Regions from separate parts of the Pseudomonas sp. JQ36 genome, predicted to be linked through region 2. Evidence: riboswitches for the same ligand, from Rfam matches in the RefSeq annotation. Region 2 holds a riboswitch; the other holds the start of a gene.

Region 1 (8,685 bases), 1.5 Mb from region 2:
TCGGCTATGTCGAGCGCCTATGCGAAGCCGACGCCGGCTGGACCGAAAGCCTGATCTACCTGTGGGGCAAGCATGGGGTAGGGCGTACGCATCTGTTGCAGGCCGCGTGTCTGCGTTTCGAACAGATGGGTGAACCGGCGGTGTATCTGCCGCTGGCCGAGTTGATGGATCGCGGCATCGAGATCCTCGACAACCTTGAACAGTACGAACTGGTCTGCCTGGATGACTTGCAGGTGATTGCCGGCAAGCCGGACTGGGAAGAGGCGATGTTTCATCTGTTCAACCGCCTGCGTGACAGCGGACGGCGCTTGCTGATTGCTGCTTCAACTTCGCCACGCGAACTGCCGGTGAAACTGGCTGACCTCAAATCGCGCCTGACCCTGGCGCTGATTTTCCAGATGCGTCCGCTCTCCGATGAAGACAAATTGCGTGCTCTGCAATTGCGCGCGTCGCGTCGCGGCCTGCACCTGACCGATGAAGTCGGACACTTTATTCTGACTCGCGGTACCCGCAGCATGAGTGCATTGTTCGACCTGCTCGAACAGCTGGATCAGGCCTCGCTGCAGGCGCAACGCAAGCTGACGATCCCGTTCCTGAAAGAAACCCTCGGCTGGTAGCCAGCCCTTGAAATACGCGGCTTTGACCGCGTTTCGACATATTTCAGGCGCCAGAAAACCCGCTTTTCCGCAACGTGTGCAGACCGCGTATCGAGTCAAATGGGCTTAAGCGCTTAGATGTAAACGAGAAACCGGGAAGTCACAAAAAGATCGATTGAATTTGCAAATGAGGCCGATAGCGGGCATAGTCTCGGCTTCTTTACAACTTCAGCCACGGTCGTGCCCATGCTAAAGCGCTTCGCACCCCTCGTGCCTCTCGCACTCGTCACCCTGTTGTTCGGTTGCGCTGCTCATTCTCCAGTTCAAGAGCAGCCTCAACAGGTTAAAAATTCTGCCACTGCCCAGTCTTCCGTTATTTACCAGGAAGAGCTGGACACCGAAAAAGAACTCTCGGACTTCAACAAGAAGCCGTACGAGCTCCCGGTTCTGGCCGACAGCATCCTCGAACGCGGCATGTCCCTGATCGGTACCCGTTACCGTTTCGGCGGTACCTCTGAAGCCGGTTTCGACTGCAGCGGTTTCATCGGTTATCTGTTCCGCGAAGAAGCCGGCATGAATCTGCCGCGCTCCACCCGCGAAATGATCAACGTCGATGCTCCTCTGGTCTCGCGCGGCAACCTTGAGCCGGGCGACCTGCTGTTCTTCGCCACCAATGGTCGTCGCGGTCGTGTAAGTCACGCCGGGATCTACCTGGGTGACAACCAGTTCATCCACTCCAGCAGTCGTCGCAGCGGCGGTGTTCGCATCGACAGCCTGGGTGACAGCTACTGGAGCAAGACTTTCATAGAAGCCAAGCGCGCCCTCGCGATGGCACCGACCGTGGTCACTGCTCGCAAGTAATTCCCCCGTTGTCGCCACGTCCGTGGCGACAAAAACGGTTCCGGCTGGGAAGTAGACCTAGACTTTACAAGGTGAAGTTAAAGTCTTACTTGAAGTTTGCCGCGTAGCCGCTAGAATCCTGTATCTATATTGATGGCAAACCGCCTGCGTGCTGCGCAGGCGGTTTTGTTTCTGTCCATTCGGCAGAGAAAGCCGCAGCCAGATCAGGATGTTCTGCTTATGACGATGTCGGCCCGCCTCACGTTGATCTTCTTCGCAGCGCTGCTCAGCGCCTGCGCCAGCCGCACTCCGCCGCCTGCGCCCGTCGTACGCGCTCCGGTGGTGTTCGGGCCTTCCCAAGCTTTTTCGCCTGCTGCTGAAGACGTGCTGTTTCGCGCGCTGGGCCTGGTCGGCACGCCTTATCGTTGGGGCGGCAACACACCGGACTCCGGGTTCGATTGCAGTGGTCTGATCGGTTTCGTCTACCGCGATGCTGCCGGCATCAGCTTGCCGCGTTCGACGCGCGAGATGATCGTGATGCAGGCGCCGAATGTCGGCAAAGAGGGTTTGCAGACCGGCGACCTGATCTTCTTCGCTACCAATGGCGGCTCGCAGGTCAGCCATGCGGGGATTTACGTTGGGGAAGGGCGCTTCGTGCATGCGCCGGCCACCGGCGGCACGGTGAAGCTGGACAGTCTGTCGAAGGCGTACTGGCAGAAGGCGTATCTGAGTGCCAAGCGGGTGTTGCAGCCTGAGCATCTGGCGCATAACCCGTAACCGCTGAGGATTTAAATGTGGGAGCGGGCTTGCTCGCGAATGCGCTGTGTCATTCAACTACGATGTTGAATGACTTGACGCTTTCGCGAGCAAGCCCGCTCCCACAGTTGTTTTAGGGTGTGTCAGATTATTTGGCGGACGACACTCGCCAAACCTTGTTCCCCACATCATCTGCTACCAGCAAACCACCTTGCTGGTCGATCACCACGCCTACCGGGCGACCCAGCGCGTTCTCGTCCTTGTCGAGGAAACCGGTCAGCACATCCACCGGTGCTCCGTTCGGCTTGCCGGCGGCGAATGGTACGAAAATCACTTTATAGCCACTGTGCGGTTTGCGGTTCCACGAGCCGTGCTGGCCGATGAACGCGCCCTCCTTGAACTGCGCCGGCAGGCTATTGCCTTCAGCGAAGGTCAGGCCCAGCGAGGCGGTATGCGGGCCGACGGCGTAGTCCGGGGCGATAGCCTTGGCCACCAGATCCAGATTCTGCGGCTTCACCCGCACATCCACGTGCTGACCGTAGTAGCTGAATGGCCAGCCATAGAAGCCACCGTCCTTGACCGAGGTGATGTAGTCCGGCACCAGATCGCTGCCGATCTCGTCACGTTCGTTGACCGCTGTCCACAACGCGCCTGTGGTGGGCTCCCATGCCAGGCCGTTGGGGTTGCGAATGCCCGAGGCGAAGATCCGGTGGTTGCCGGTGGCGCGATCCACTTCCCAAATCGCCGCACGTCCTTCTTCTTTATCCAGACCATTCTCGCCGACGTTGCTGTTCGAGCCGACGGTGACGTACAGCTTGTTGCCGTCCTTGCTGGCGGTGACGTTCTTGGTCCAGTGATGGTTCATGGTGCCGCCCGGCAGGTCGGTGACTTTGATCGGCTGCGTCTTGATCTCGGTCGCGCCTTGCTCGTAGTGGAAGCGCAGCAGGCGATCGGTGTCGGCGACGTACAGATCGTTGCCGACCAGGGTCATGCCAAACGGGGAGTTGAGATTCTGCAGAAACACCGTGCGGGTCTCGGCCACGCCGTCGTGGTCGGCATCGCGCAGCAGGGTGATGCGATTCGGGCTCGGCACACCAGCGCCGGCCTTGCCCATGACTTTCTTCATCACCCAGCCACGAATGCCGCTGCTGTCGTCCGGTTTGGGCGGGGCATTGGTTTCCGCCACCAGCACATCACCGTTGGGCAGTACGTAGAGCCAGCGCGGGTGATCGAGGCCTTCGGCGAATGCCGCGACTTGCGTGCCGGCCGCAGCAGTCGGTTTGCCGCCCGCAGGCCAGCCGACCGCCGGGGCGATGTTCACCGTCGGGATCAGGGTTTTGTTCGGTTCAGGCAGTTTCGGTGACGGGCCGGTGCCGTCAGAAACTTGCAGGCTGGAGGATTCACCGCAGGCGGCGAGCCCTCCGGCGAGGGCGATGACGAGAGCGAGTTGGGTTTTGCGCATTACTGATCTTCCCTATGAATGCTTGCCTAATCATAGAGGAGCTTGCGCACCCGATGGTTCAACCGCTCAACCGCGGGCCTCTTTGAACAGCACGGCGACGCCTGGGTGATAGTTGCCCGCTTCGCTGCGCAACTTGCGGTAGGCGTAGGGGAAATACCAGGCCACCGCGCAGCAGTGTTCCTTTTGCAGGTCGTCGACCATGTCCTGCAGTTCTTCGGGGCTGGCGCTGTGCTGGGCCTTTTGCGGGGCGACGAACAGGCAGCCGAGTTTGAGATCGCTGGCGAAGCTGATGCGTTTGGCATCGCTGGTGATGTCCAGCAGGGCCTGGGTCAGATTGAGGTTGTTGACTCGCGGCCAGCGTTGGGTCGCCCGGAGGTAGGCGCGGTCTTCAGCCCCGGCGATGAACAGGTCGGCGCGGGCATTGCGTTCGCCTTCCTCGTTCTGTTTGCGCGTGGCGGTATCGCAAAGGGTCACCAGTTCGGCCATCCATGCCGCCGCGGAGAGCAATCCGAGATTGGCTTTCTCGTCATGCCAGTAAGGGGTGTCGTTGTCGCCGCGAATGGCGTTGTAGCGGTCGATACAGTCAAACCAGCGTTCAAGCATCGGGCGCAGGAATTCCAGGCGCGGGTTGCTGATGATCATGCCTTGCATCGTCATCATCCTTATTGTTGTAGTGTGCTTTTTCAAACAAAAGCATGGCTCTTTGATATCACTTGTCTCAGTGTGGCACAAGATTGGCGTCAGTTAATTGATCGACGGCAGTTATTCGCCCGACGGCCCCCTCTTTAATTGACGCTCCACCCCCAACCCTCTAACCTTCGCGGCTTGTTTCAGGTGCTCTGTGACCTGTGTCGACAGAGTGAAACAGGGAAGCCGGTGAGGGTTGTCTTCAGGCGAAGAACGATCACGATCCCGGCGCTGCCCCCGCAACGGTAAATGAGTAAAAGCTGCGCCTTGAGCCACTGCCTCGACAGAAGCGGGAAGGCGCGCAGCCAGGCGATTCGCCGCTCATGAGCCCGGAGACCGGCCTGATCCATCCAGCGGCATCACGGTGGGCGATGCCAGGCTTTTTGCCGTCTATTCTTGTGCCTGCCCGCCGTTATCCAGCCTCAACGGAGAGCTCCCCCATGACCGATTCCCCCGAGCGCGACGAACGCCATCTGGCGCGTATGCAGCGCAAAAAAGCCGTGATCGACGAACGCATCGCCAATTCGCCTGACGAGTGCGGCCTGGTGCTGGTGCTGACCGGCAATGGCAAAGGCAAAAGCAGCTCGGCGTTCGGCATGCTCGCCCGCGCCATGGGCCACGGCATGCAGTGCGGCGTGGTGCAGTTCATTAAGGGTCGCAACAGCACCGGCGAAGAACTGTTCTTCCGCCGCTTTCCCGAGCAAGTGCGTTTTCACGTGATGGGCGAGGGTTTCACTTGGGAAACCCAGGATCGCCAGCGTGACATCGCCGCCGCCGAAGCCGCGTGGGCAGTGTCCCGCGAGCTGCTGCGCGATCCGTCGATCGGCCTGGTGGTGCTGGACGAACTGAACATCGCCCTCAAGCACGGCTACCTCGATCTTGATCAGGTGCTCAGCGACTTGCAGGCGCGTCCGCCGATGCAGCACGTGATCGTCACCGGTCGCGCGGCCAAGCCGGAAATGATCGAGATGGGCGATACCGTCACCGAAATGGGCATGCTCAAACACGCCTTCCAGGCCGGCATCAAAGCGCAGAAAGGCGTCGAACTTTGAATCAACCACGTCACTGCCCGGCGGTACTGATTGCCGCGCCGGCCTCCGGTCAGGGCAAGACCACCGTCACTGCCGCGCTCGCTCGCTTGCATCGCAACCAGGGGCGCAAGGTGCGCGTGTTCAAGTGCGGCCCGGACTTCCTCGACCCGATGATTCTCGAGCGCGCCAGCGGTGCGCCGGTGTATCAACTGGACATGTGGATGGTCGGCGAGCAGGAAAGTCGCCGTCTGTTGTGGGAAGCTGCTGCCGAAGCCGATCTGATCCTGATCGAAGGCGTGATGGGCCTGTTCGACGGCACACCATCGAGCGCTGATCTGGCGCGGCATTTCGGCGTGCCGGTGCTCGGCGTGATCGACGGTACCGCCATGGCCCAGACCTTTGGCGCCCTGGCACTGGGTTTGGCGAAGTATCAGCCGGACCTGCCATTCGCCGGCGTGCTGGCCAACCGTGTCGGCACCTTGCGTCATGCACAGTTGCTCGAAGGCAGCCTCACCGAAGGTCTGCGCTGGTACGGCGCGCTGTCACGCGAGACCGGGATCGAGTTGCCGAGCCGGCACCTCGGTCTGGTGCAGGCCAGCGAATTGAATGATCTCGACCTGCGTCTCGACGCCGCCGCCGAAGCCTTGGCCAGCAGTTGCGAGGTAGCGCTGCCACCGGCCGTGGAATTTGCCGCACCTGAAGTGATCCCTGCCGAACCGCTGCTCGACGGCGTGCGCATCGCCGTCGCTCGCGATGAGGCCTTTGCCTTCACCTACGGCGCCAGTCTCGACCTGCTACGGGCGATGGGCGCCGAGTTGAGTTTCTTCTCGCCGATCCGCGATACGCAATTGCCCGAGGCCGACAGTCTGTATCTGCCCGGTGGTTATCCGGAATTGCACCATGTCGCGTTATCGCAAAACACCGCGATGCTCGATGCGATCCGTGCGCACCACGCCGCCGGCAAACCGTTGCTCGCCGAGTGCGGCGGCATGCTCTATCTGCTCGACGCGTTGACCGATGTCGACGGCACCCGCGCCGAACTGGTCGGCCTGCTGCGCGGTGAGGCGGTAATGCAAAAACGTCTGGCGGCACTGGCACTGCAAGCGGTGGATCTGCCGGAAGGTTCGTTGCGCGGCCACACCTATCACCATTCCCTGACCACCACTGAGCTGACGCCGATCGCCCGGGGCCTGAGCCCGAATGGCGGGCGCGGAGCCGAGGCGGTATATCGGGAAGGGCGGATGACGGCGTCGTACGTGCATTTCTACTTTCCGTCGAATCCTGCGGCTATCGCGGCACTGTTTGTGCCAGATCTTGAGGCCGCTTTCGCGAGCAAGCCCGCTCCCACATTGGATCACCTAACCCCTGTGGGAGCGGGCTTGCTCGCGAAGAGGCCATGACCGACAACGCATTCACTGAAGCCGAGCGCACAGCGGTCTATAAAGTCATCGCCGAACGCCGCGACATGCGCCACTTCACCGGCGGCACGGTCGAGCCGGAGTTGCTGCGCCGCCTGCTCGAAGCCGCGCATCAGGCGCCCAGCGTCGGCCTGATGCAGCCATGGCGTTTCATCCGCATCAGCGATCGCGGCTTGCGCGGGCAGATCCAGAACCTCGTCGAAGAAGAGCGCGTGCGTACCGCCGAAGCCCTCGGCGAGCGCAGTGACGAGTTCATGAAGCTCAAGGTCGAAGGCATCAATGACTGCGCCGAAGTGCTGGTCGCGGCACTGATGGACGATCGTGAAAAACACATTTTCGGCCGTCGTACGCTGCCGGAAATGGACATGGCCTCGCTGTCCTGCGCGATTCAGAATCTGTGGCTGGCCTCCCGTGCCGAAGGACTGGGCATGGGCTGGGTGTCGCTGTTCGAACCGCAGGCACTGGCCGATCTGCTGCGGTTGCCGGCCGGGGCCAAGCCGCTGGCGGTGTTGTGCCTGGGGCCGGTCAAGGAATTCTATCCGGCGCCGATGCTGGTACTCGAAGGGTGGGCGCAGGCGCGGCCGCTCAATGAGTTGCTGTACGAAAATTATTGGGGAGTGAGTCAATGAGTGTGGCGTTGTTGAGTGTCGCCGCGGTCGCGCTGGATGCGCTGCTGGGTGAACCGAAACGCTGGCATCCGCTGGTAGCGTTCGGCAATTTTGCCGGGCGCATCGAGCGCCGTTTCAATGCGGGCGGGCGTGGCTGGCGCAGTCACGGGGTCACCGCGTGGGTGATCGCGGTGCTGCCGCTGACCTTGCTCGCCACCGCGTTTTCCTGGGCGCCCTACGTGGGCTGGATCGTCGAGATTCTTGCGCTGTATTGCGCCCTCGGCATGCGCAGCCTCGGTGAGCATGTCGCGCCGGTAGCCGCCGCCTTGCGCGCTGATGATCTGGAAGAAGCGCGCAAGCGTGTTGGCTATCTGGTCAGCCGCCAGACCAGCGAACTGGACAGCACCGCGGTCGCCCGTGCCGCCACCGAATCGGTGCTGGAAAATGGCAGCGACGCGGTGTTCGCCGCGCTGTTCTGGTTTGTCGTGGCCGGCGCGCCGGGCGTCGTCCTCTACCGATTGAGCAACACCCTCGACGCGATGTGGGGCTATCGCAACGAACGCTTCGAGCGCTTCGGCTGGTGCGCGGCAAAAATCGACGACGTGCTCAACTACATTCCGGCCCGGTTGGTGGCGCTGACCTACGCGCTGCTGGGCAACACCCGGCTTGCCTGGAAATGCTGGCGCAGCCAAGGGCCGCAATGGGACAGCCCGAATGCCGGTCCGGTGATGGCTGCCGGTGCCGGTGCGTTGAATGTCGAACTGGGCGGCCCGGCGATCTATCACGGCGAACTGCATGAGCGTCCGCAACTGGGTGAAGGTCCGCCGGCGGATGCCGATTCGATTGATCGCGGCTGGCAATTGGTCCAGCGCGGGGTATGGTTATGGCTGCTGATTCTCTGCGTGGGGGCTGAATTCTATGCTTGAGCACGGTGGCCGGCTGCGCAAGGCTGCACTCGATTACGGGATTGCCGAGGCTGACTGGCTCGACCTCTCCAGCGGCCTCGCGCCGTGGCCGTTTGCGGTCCCGGAGATTCCGTTGCGCGCCTGGGCGCGCTTGCCGGAAACCGATGACGGGCTGGAGCAGGCTGCGTGCGATTACTACGGCGCCGCGCAGGTGCTGCCGGTGGCCGGTTCGCAGATGGCGATTCAGTTGCTGCCGCGTTTGCGCCGCGCCGGCAAGGTCGGCGTGTTGTCGCCGTGTTATGCCGAGCACGCCGAAGCCTGGCGCCGCAGCGGTTACATCGTGCGCGAAGTGCTGGAGCAGGAAGTCGAATTCTTCCTCGAC
Region 2 (8,685 bases):
ACTCGCCGAAAATGTGCAGGCCATCGCGGATCTGCGATTCCTTCAGATCACACAGATAGGTGTCCAGACGCGGCAGCCAGATCGCGGCGTCGGCGTCGCTGTCCATGCCCGCGTCGAGTTGCAGTTCGCGGTCGATCTGCGTCTCGCGCACCAGTTGCAGGATGTCGCGCTGCAGCTCCCGCGCACGACGCGGATCGAGCAGTTGCGCTTCGTAATATTCGTCGGCCAACAGTTCCAGATTGCGCAACGGGCCGTAGGTTTCGGCGCGGGTCAGCGGCGGCATCAGGTGGTCGATGATCACCGCTTGCGTGCGCCGTTTGGCCTGCGCGCCCTCGCCCGGGTCGTTGACGATAAACGGATAGATGTTCGGCAGCGGTCCGAGCAGTGCATCGGGCCAGCAATTCTCCGAAAGGCCGACGCCCTTGCCCGGCAACCATTCGAGGTTGCCATGCTTGCCGACGTGAATCACCGCGTGCGCGCCGTAGGTGTTGCGCAGCCAGAAATAGAACGCCAGATAGCCGTGCGGCGGCACCAGATCCGGGTCGTGATACACCGCGCTCGGATCGACCTGATAACCGCGCGCCGGTTGAATGCCGACGAAGGTCAGGCCAAAACGCAGACCGGCGATCATCATTCGCCCGTCACGGCACATCGGATCATTTTGCGGCGCGCCCCAGCGTTCCAGCACTGCCGCGCGATTGGCCTGCGGCAGCGCATTGAACATCGCCAGATAGGCGTCCATCGCCAGGCTTTGCTGGCACGGACGCAGGTCGATGCTGTCGAGATCGTTGCTGACGCCGCCGAGCAATTGCTGGATCAGTTCGGTGCCGCTGTCCGGCAACTCCGCCGTCAGCGGGAAGCCTTCCGCCTGCAACGCGCGCAGGATATTCAATGCCGCCGCCGGCGTATCGAGACCGACGCCATTGCCGATCCGGCCGTCGCGAGTCGGGTAGTTGGCGAGGATCAGCGCGATGCGTTTTTCCGTGTTCGGCAGCCGCGCCAGATCGCTCCAGCGCCGCGCCAGTTCAGCGACGAAATCCATGCGTTCGGGTTGCGCCCGGTAGCAGACCACGTCGGACTGGCTGCGCTCGCTGCGCCAAGCCAGGTCCTTGAAGCTGATCGGCCGGCTGATGATGCGCCCGTCAAGTTCCGGCAAAGCGATGTGCATCGCCAGATCTCGCGGGCCAAGGCCCTGCTCGCTGTCGCGCCAACCGGGTTCGTTGTCCTGGGCGCAGATCGCCTGAATCACCGGAATATTGCGCCGGAACGGGCGCAGATGCGGCGCTTCCGGGCTGGATTGCGCGAACCCGGTGGTGTTGAGAATCACCGCCGCCTCGACCTCGTCCAGCCAGTCCTCGACCACACTGAGGCAGCCGGGTTCTTTCAGGCTGGCGACGCCAATCGGCAACGGATTGAGCCCTGCCGCCTGCAAGCGCTGGCAGAACACATCGATGAACGCGGTGTTGGCCGCCTGCAAATGCGAGCGATAAAACAACACCGCCGCGACCGGTTGACCGGGCAGCCATTCGGCTTGCCAGTCGCTCAGTGCGGCGGTGTTTTTCTGTGGGTGGTAAATCGCCGTACGCGGCAGCGCCTGCGGTTCGCCCCAGGCGTAGTCGCGCGCCAGCCAGCGGTTGGCCAGACAATGAAAGAAATCCAGCGCATTGCCCATGCCGCCCTGACGCAGGAACTGCCAGAGGCGGTCGCGATCCTCGGCGGGCACGGTGCTCAGGTCACTGAGCTCCGGATCGGGACGATCATCGCCCGGCACCAGAATCACCTGCACCCCGCGCTCGGACAACTCCACCAGACGCTCGACACCGTAACGCCAATAGGCAATGCCGCCGTGCAACGAAATCAGAATGACCTTGGCGTGACGCAGCACTTCATCGACATACAAATCGACCGAAGCATGATTCTGCACCTGCATCGGATTGGCCAGACGCAGGTTCGGGTAATCCTCGGGCAGTTGCTGCGCCGCTTCGGCGAGCAGCGCCAGGCTGGAATCGCCGCTGCACAGGATCACCAGCTCGGCGGGGGTTTGTCCAAGGTCGGCAATGTTGTCATCCGACACGAAACCGCCGGGCTGGGTCCTGAGCAGGTGCATGGCTTAAACGCTGAGCGCGGCGCGCAGTTGCGCTTCGAGTTGCGCGGCGTCGAGTTCCTGACCGATCAGCACCAGACGGGTGACGCGCGCTTCGTCAGCGCCCCACTGGCGGTCGAAGTGCTTGTCGAAACGTGTGCCCACGCCCTGAATCAACAGGCGCATCGGCTTGTTCGGAATCGCCGCGAAGCCCTTTACACGCAGGATGCCGTGCTGCACAACCAGTTGCGTAAGCGCGTCGAGCAGCAGGCTTTCGTCGGCTTGCGGCAGTTCGATCGAGATCGAATCGAAGGCGTCGTGATCGTGGTCATCGTGATCGTCATCACCGTCGTGGTGGTGATCGTGATGGCTGTGACGGCTGTCGATATGTTCTTCGGATCCGGCACCGAGACCGATCAGCACGTCCAGCGGCAGGCGACCGTTGCTGGCTTCGATGATTTTTACTGCCGGCGGCAGTTCTTCGGCGACTTCAGCGCGAACGCGAGCCAGATCTTCGGCGCTGGTCTGGTCGGCCTTGTTGAGGATCACCAGATCGGCGCTGGCCAGTTGATCGGCGAACAGTTCGTGCAGCGGCGATTCGTGATCCAGATTCGGGTCGAGTTTGCGCTGGGCATCGACCTGATCCGGGAACGCAGCGAAGGTGCCAGCGGCCACGGCCGGGCTGTCGACCACGGTGATCACCGCATCCACGGTGCAGGCGCTGCGGATTTCCGGCCACTGGAAGGCTTGCACCAATGGTTTTGGCAGAGCCAGACCGGAGGTCTCGATCAGGATGTGATCGAGATCGCCGCGACGGGCGACCAGTTCACGCATCACCGGGAAGAACTCTTCCTGCACCGTGCAGCACAGGCAGCCGTTGGCCAGTTCGTAGACGCGGCCGGTGGCTTCTTCTTCGGTGCAGCCGATGGTGCATTGCTTGAGGATTTCACCGTCGATGCCCAGCTCGCCGAACTCGTTGACGATCACCGCGATACGACGGCCCTGAGCGTTGTCGAGCATGTGTCGCAGCAAGGTGGTTTTGCCCGAGCCGAGGAAACCGGTGACGATGGTGACGGGGAGTTTGGCCAGTGTTTTCATCGGATGCCCTTTGGCAAGGTGGCGGGCATGCGGGACGAGATCCGCTGCGAGCGTGCGCGCGGAAGAATTCGCCACCGGATCACCCCGCCCGGTTGTAGTGAGAAATCTGTCACGAGGCAGGTCTCCTGGCTGACGGTGTTCAGGCCTTGCGCCTGGCGTTCGTTGCGCCTTCCCGCGGGCTCAGTGGATTGAGCTGGCAGTGGCGTGGCAACGAACTTCACCGTTCACAGTTGCGGGGGCAGCCGCGGCTTTGACCGCGTTCCCTTCTTAGCTTCGGCGTGGGCCGAAGAACCTCGAAAGCGCAAGGCTACGCATCGGGTGGTGACCGGTCAATGGTTGGATTGGGGGCATATCCGTTGCTGCGGGGGTTGCTGATTACGGTTTCGCCATTGCGGCGGGTCACTTTTGCCAGACTTCGGGTTACGGGGTTTGGTTTTTTTGGATTGGGGGCATATCCGTTTCTGCGGGTGTCGCCGCTGGCGGTTTCGCCGTTGAGGCGGGTCACTTTTGCCAGACTTCGGGTTAAGGGGTTTGGTTTTTTTGGATTGGGGGCATATCCGTTTCTGCGGGTGTCGCCACTGGCGGTTTCGCTCTTACAGCGAGTCACCTTTTCCAAACGCCGAAAAGGTAACCCAAAAGGCTTTGCCCCGGCGTACGGCACTTCGCTGAGGCTCAGTGTTCCCTCGCTACGGTGTCCATCCGGGGGCATCGCCTACGGTTTGCTTCGCTGCACCTCCTCTCGATGTATGCGGCTTCGCCGCATGGCGCTGCGCGCCTAACCCCCTGATGGACACCTTCGCTCGGCCTGCCGAAGGGGCAGAAGATCAAAAGCCACATCAAAAGCCAGAGCCAAAGCAGGTCAAAAGATCGCAGCCTTCGGCAGCTCCTACATGGGATTGGGTGTGTTCAGTTGGAGTTTGGTCGACTGGCAGGCCGCCTTCGCGAGCAAGCCCGCTCCCACAGTTGGAATGGGTGTGTTCAGTTTGAAATTGGTCGGCTGTCAGGCCGCCATCGCCAGCAGGATGGCTCCTACAATTTAGATAGCGTGCACCCCATGCGGCGAAGCCGCCCCACTCAACACAATGAGCGTTAGCTCGAGTACCGCTTTTGATCTGAGGGCCCGTCGGCAGGCTGAGTGGAGGGATTTATCCGGGGGGGGGAGCGCAGCGACCGTTTGGCGCAGCCAAACACAGCGAGAGGAGGTGCAGCGAAGCAAACCGTAGGCGCTGCCCCCCGGATGAATCCCGCAGCGAAGGAACCCGAGCCTAGGCGAGGGCCGGACGTCAGGGCATAGACCTTTTGGTTACTTTTGGGGCGTTTGCCAAAAGTGACCCGCCGTAAGGGCGGAACCCTAAGTGGCCGTTACCGCAGCAATGGATATCCCCCCATACCCATCCGATTGACTCAAATCCCCAACCCATGCTCTCCTACACAACTTGTTACGGGTGCCCTTCACAGGGTGAAACGGGAAACCGGTGAATCATGTGCTTTACTCAAAGCCATGTCAGTCCGGTGCTGCCCCCGCAACGGTAAGCGAGCGAAGCGTCAAATCCACTGTGCCATTACGGCATGGGAAGGTGACGCTTGCAGGTCGGCCAGACGCCAACCCCTCGTGAGCCCGGAGACCGGCCCGCAACACACAGTGCGCATTTTGCGTCACTGAACATAACAAACCCGCGGTGGGCGGGCGCTGTTCGAACCTCTGCGTGCCCGACTCGCAGGGGTTTTCATGCGCTCTGTTGACCCGCTGACACTCCAGAGGGAAGCGCCATGTCGATCATCAGCAGCACCGGCAGCAACACCGACAAAATCTCCAGCACCAGCACATTGAGCCAACGCCTGACCGCCGCGATTTTCGCGTCGTTCCTGGGTGCCGGCCTCGTTTACTTCGCCGGTTTCTCGCACATCGAAGCGGTGCATAACGCCGCTCACGATACCCGCCACAGCGCCGCGTTCCCGTGCCACTGAGACCTGCCGACATGATCAAGCGTATCGCGCAAACCGCAGGCTTCACCGGCCTGCTGGCCGCCCTGCTGCTGACATTGCTGCAAAGCTTCTGGGTCTCGCCGCTGATTCTGCAGGCCGAAACCTTCGAGAAATCCGAACCTGTGGCCGTTCACGAACACGCCGCCGGCACCGCCGCTCACACCCATGACGCCGAAGCCTGGGAGCCGGAAGATGGCTGGCAACGTGTGGTCTCGACCACCGGCGGCAATCTGGTAGTGGCAGTCGGTTTCGCCCTGATGCTCGCCGGCCTGTACACCCTGCGTGCACCGACCAAAACCTCGCAAGGCCTGCTCTGGGGCCTGGCCGGCTACGCGACCTTCGTCCTTGCGCCGACCCTGGGCCTGCCGCCTGAACTGCCGGGCACCGCCGCAGCCGATCTGGCTTCGCGGCAAACCTGGTGGATCGGCACCGCTGCCTCCACCGCAGTTGGCCTGGCGTTGATTGTGTTCAGCCGCCACTGGCTGATGAAGTTGCTGGGCGTGGCGATCCTCGCCGTGCCGCACGTGATCGGCGCTCCGCAACCGGAAGTGCATTCGATGCTCGCTCCGGAAGCGCTGGAAACCCAGTTCAAAATCGCTTCGCAGTTGACCAACGTGGCGTTCTGGCTGGCCCTGGGCCTGATCAGCGCCTGGTTGTTCCGCCGCAAAAGCGATGGTCAGTACCACGCATGACAGATGACCGCGCAGCGCCGACCTTCGTGGTCGGCCTGGGCTGCCAGCGCGGCTGCCCGGTCAGCACGCTGCGCGCGTTACTCGATCAGGCGTTGCAGGCGCATCGCATCGAGCTGGAAGCGGTCAAGGCCCTGGCCAGCATCGATCTCAAACGCGATGAACCCGGTTTGCAGGAACTGGCCAGCCAGTTGGCGTTGCCGCTGTTGTATTTCAGCAGCGACGAACTGGCCAATTATCAGCAACGCCTAAGCCACCATTCGCAGATCGCCTACGAGCGCACCGGTTGCTACGGCGTTGCGGAGAGTGCCGCGCTGGCCCTTGCCGAGCAGTTGATTCAGGCACCGGCAAAACTGCTGATTTCCCGGCAAAAATACGCTCAGGCAACCTTGGCATTGGCCGGCGCTGCGTAAATTCCCGATAATCCCCCGTTTGATCATGAGCAATCTTCATCTGAAGCGTTGCCCTGCCCCGTTTTCCACAGGATTTCTTCATGACCGTCTACTTCATCGGCGCCGGCCCCGGCGACCCGGAACTGATCACCGTCAAAGGCCAGCGGTTGATCCGCAGCTGCCCGGTGATCATCTACGCAGGCTCGCTGGTGCCGGCCGCGGTGCTGGAGGGGCATCAGGCCGAAACCGTGGTCAACAGCGCCGAATTGCATCTGGAGCAGATCATTCAACTGATCACAACCGCCCATGCCAAGGGCCAGAACGTAGCGCGGGTGCATTCGGGTGATCCGAGCCTGTATGGCGCGATTGGCGAGCAGATTCGTTATTTGCGTGAGTTGCAGATTCCGTTCGAAATCATCCCCGGCGTCACCGCCACCGCAGCGTGTGCGGCGTTGCTTGGCGCGGAACTGACATTGCCGGACGTGTCGCAGAGCGTGATTCTGACCCGCTACGCGGACAAGACCGCGATGCCGGCGGGTGAGGAACTGAGCAGTCTGGCGCAGCATGGCGCGACCATGGCGATTCATCTGGGGGTCAATCATTTGCAGAAAATCATCGCCAAACTGCTGCCGCATTACGGCGCGGATTGCCCGATTGCGGTGATTCACCGGGCGACGTGGCCGGATCAGGACTGGGTAGTGGGGACGCTGGAGGATATTGCCGAGAAGGTTGCGGCCAAAGGGTTTCGGCGTACGGCGTTGATTCTGGTGGGACGGGTGTTGGGCAGTGAGGTGTTTAGCGAGTCGTCGCTGTATCGCGCGGGGCATGCGCACCTCTATCGCCCATGAAGGCCCTTTCGCGAGCAAGCCCGCTCCCACATTTGGAATGCGCTCAAATGTGGGAGCGGGCTTGCTCGCGAAGGCGTCATTGAATTTCACGCAAAAAAAACGGCGCTCACGGGGCGCCGTTTTTTATGTTCGCAGTGAACACCTTACTCAGTAGTAGGCATTTTCTTTCTGCGTGTGGTCGGTCACGTCACGCACACCTTTGAGCTCTGGAATACGCTCGAGCAAGGTGCGCTCGATGCCTTCCTTCAGGGTCACGTCGGCCTGGCCGCAGCCCTGGCAACCGCCGCCGAACTGCAGCACGGCGATGCCGTCCTCGACCACATCGATCAGGCTGACCTGACCGCCGTGGCTGGCCAGCCCCGGGTTGATTTCGGTTTGCAGGTAGTAGTTGATGCGCTCGTTGACCGGGCTGTCGGCGTTGACCATCGGGACTTTGGCGTTTGGCGCCTTGATGGTCAGCTGGCCGCCCATGCGGTCGGTGGCGTAATCGACGACGGCATCGTCAAGGAACGCTTCGCTGAACGAATCGATGTAGGCAGTGAAGCTTTTCAGCCCCAGCGCGGTATCTTCTGGTTTTTCTTCGCCCGGCTTGCAGTAGGCAATGCAGGTTTCGGCGTACTGGGTGCCAGGCTGGGTGATGAAGACGCGGATGCCGATGCCCGGGGTGTTCTGCTTGGAGAGCAGATCGGCCAGGTAATCGTGGGCGGCGTCGGTAATGGTAATAGCGGTCATGGAAACTCCTCGCAGGCTTGGGCGCAGTTTACGCCAATCATTGCGCCGGACAAAGTCCTAGTATTTTTGTCGGGAAAGATTCTCGACAGATGCGTGCAACGGTTCGCCATCGATCCGCGCTTTAAGCCACTGATAGCTGCGTTTTTCCACCCATTCGTAGCTCAACCATGACCCCACGCCAATGGCCAGCGCGCAGACGATGAACATCAGATACGGGTTTATCCCGTAGTGCCGCGCGATAAAACCGCCAACCGACAGTATCAGCACGTGCATCAGATACACCGAATAGGAACAGTCACCCAGCCATTTCATCACCCGGTTACGCTCGACGTAACGCTCCAGCGCCATGCAGGCCATCACCAGTACCGCGCTCGGCACACCCCAGTTCAACAGCCTTGGCGCTGGCGCCAGGTGATAGATCGCCAACAACGCGGCGCCCATCGCCAACAGCGGCAGCCACAGGCCGGCGCCAATCCAGCCCCGGCGATAAAGCACGCCGATGCCGATCCCCAGCAAAAACTCGTAGACGATATCGGAACGGTAAAACTCGTTGAGCCAGCCGAACGCCTGACATGCTGAAAACAGTAATGCGGCGACCACCAGCAAGCGCACCTGCCAGCGGAACACCAGCGCACACGCAAACAACACATAGAAGAGCATTTCGTAATTGAGCGTCCAGCCGACATTGAGCGTCGGATAGATCCCATAGCCGCCGGGGTTTTGTGCAGGGATGAATAACAGCGACGCGAGGAAATGCGCCCAGTCCACCGTCTGATCCGGCAACAGCGGCTGGGCGAAGACCACCAACAACGCCATCAACAGCGTGTACAGCCAGTACGCGGGGACAATCCGCGACA

The links. Region 2 has a riboswitch for cobalamin ahead of ACS4NR_RS09035 (CbtB domain-containing protein). Riboswitches for the same ligand answer to the same signal wherever they lie in the genome.
Region 1: linked by a shared signal. The riboswitch ahead of cobO (cob(I)yrinic acid a,c-diamide adenosyltransferase) and the one ahead of ACS4NR_RS09035 (CbtB domain-containing protein) in region 2 are both predicted to bind cobalamin.

Annotation. Positions count from the first base shown of each region.
Region 1 is NZ_CM132642.1:552,357-561,041, forward strand. It holds gene hda (DnaA regulatory inactivator Hda) at 1-617, shown strand, start outside; gene ACS4NR_RS02690 (C40 family peptidase) at 843-1,457, shown strand; gene ACS4NR_RS02695 (C40 family peptidase) at 1,677-2,213, shown strand; gene ACS4NR_RS02700 (PQQ-dependent sugar dehydrogenase) at 2,341-3,654, opposite strand; gene ACS4NR_RS02705 (hypothetical protein) at 3,721-4,305, opposite strand; cobalamin riboswitch at 4,470-4,700, shown strand; gene cobO (cob(I)yrinic acid a,c-diamide adenosyltransferase) at 4,782-5,393, shown strand; gene ACS4NR_RS02715 (cobyrinate a,c-diamide synthase) at 5,390-6,772, shown strand; gene bluB (5,6-dimethylbenzimidazole synthase) at 6,769-7,419, shown strand; gene cbiB (adenosylcobinamide-phosphate synthase CbiB) at 7,416-8,324, shown strand; gene cobD (threonine-phosphate decarboxylase CobD) at 8,317-8,685, shown strand, end outside.
Region 2 is NZ_CM132642.1:2,028,406-2,037,090, forward strand. It holds gene cobN (cobaltochelatase subunit CobN) at 1-2,107, opposite strand, end outside; gene cobW (cobalamin biosynthesis protein CobW) at 2,111-3,181, opposite strand; cobalamin riboswitch at 3,280-3,492, opposite strand; cobalamin riboswitch at 4,608-4,829, shown strand; gene ACS4NR_RS09035 (CbtB domain-containing protein) at 4,952-5,149, shown strand; gene ACS4NR_RS09040 (CbtA family protein) at 5,161-5,859, shown strand; gene ACS4NR_RS09045 (cobalamin biosynthesis protein) at 5,856-6,269, shown strand; gene cobM (precorrin-4 C(11)-methyltransferase) at 6,350-7,096, shown strand; gene nfuA (Fe-S biogenesis protein NfuA) at 7,244-7,828, opposite strand; gene ACS4NR_RS09060 (acyltransferase family protein) at 7,886-8,685, opposite strand, start outside.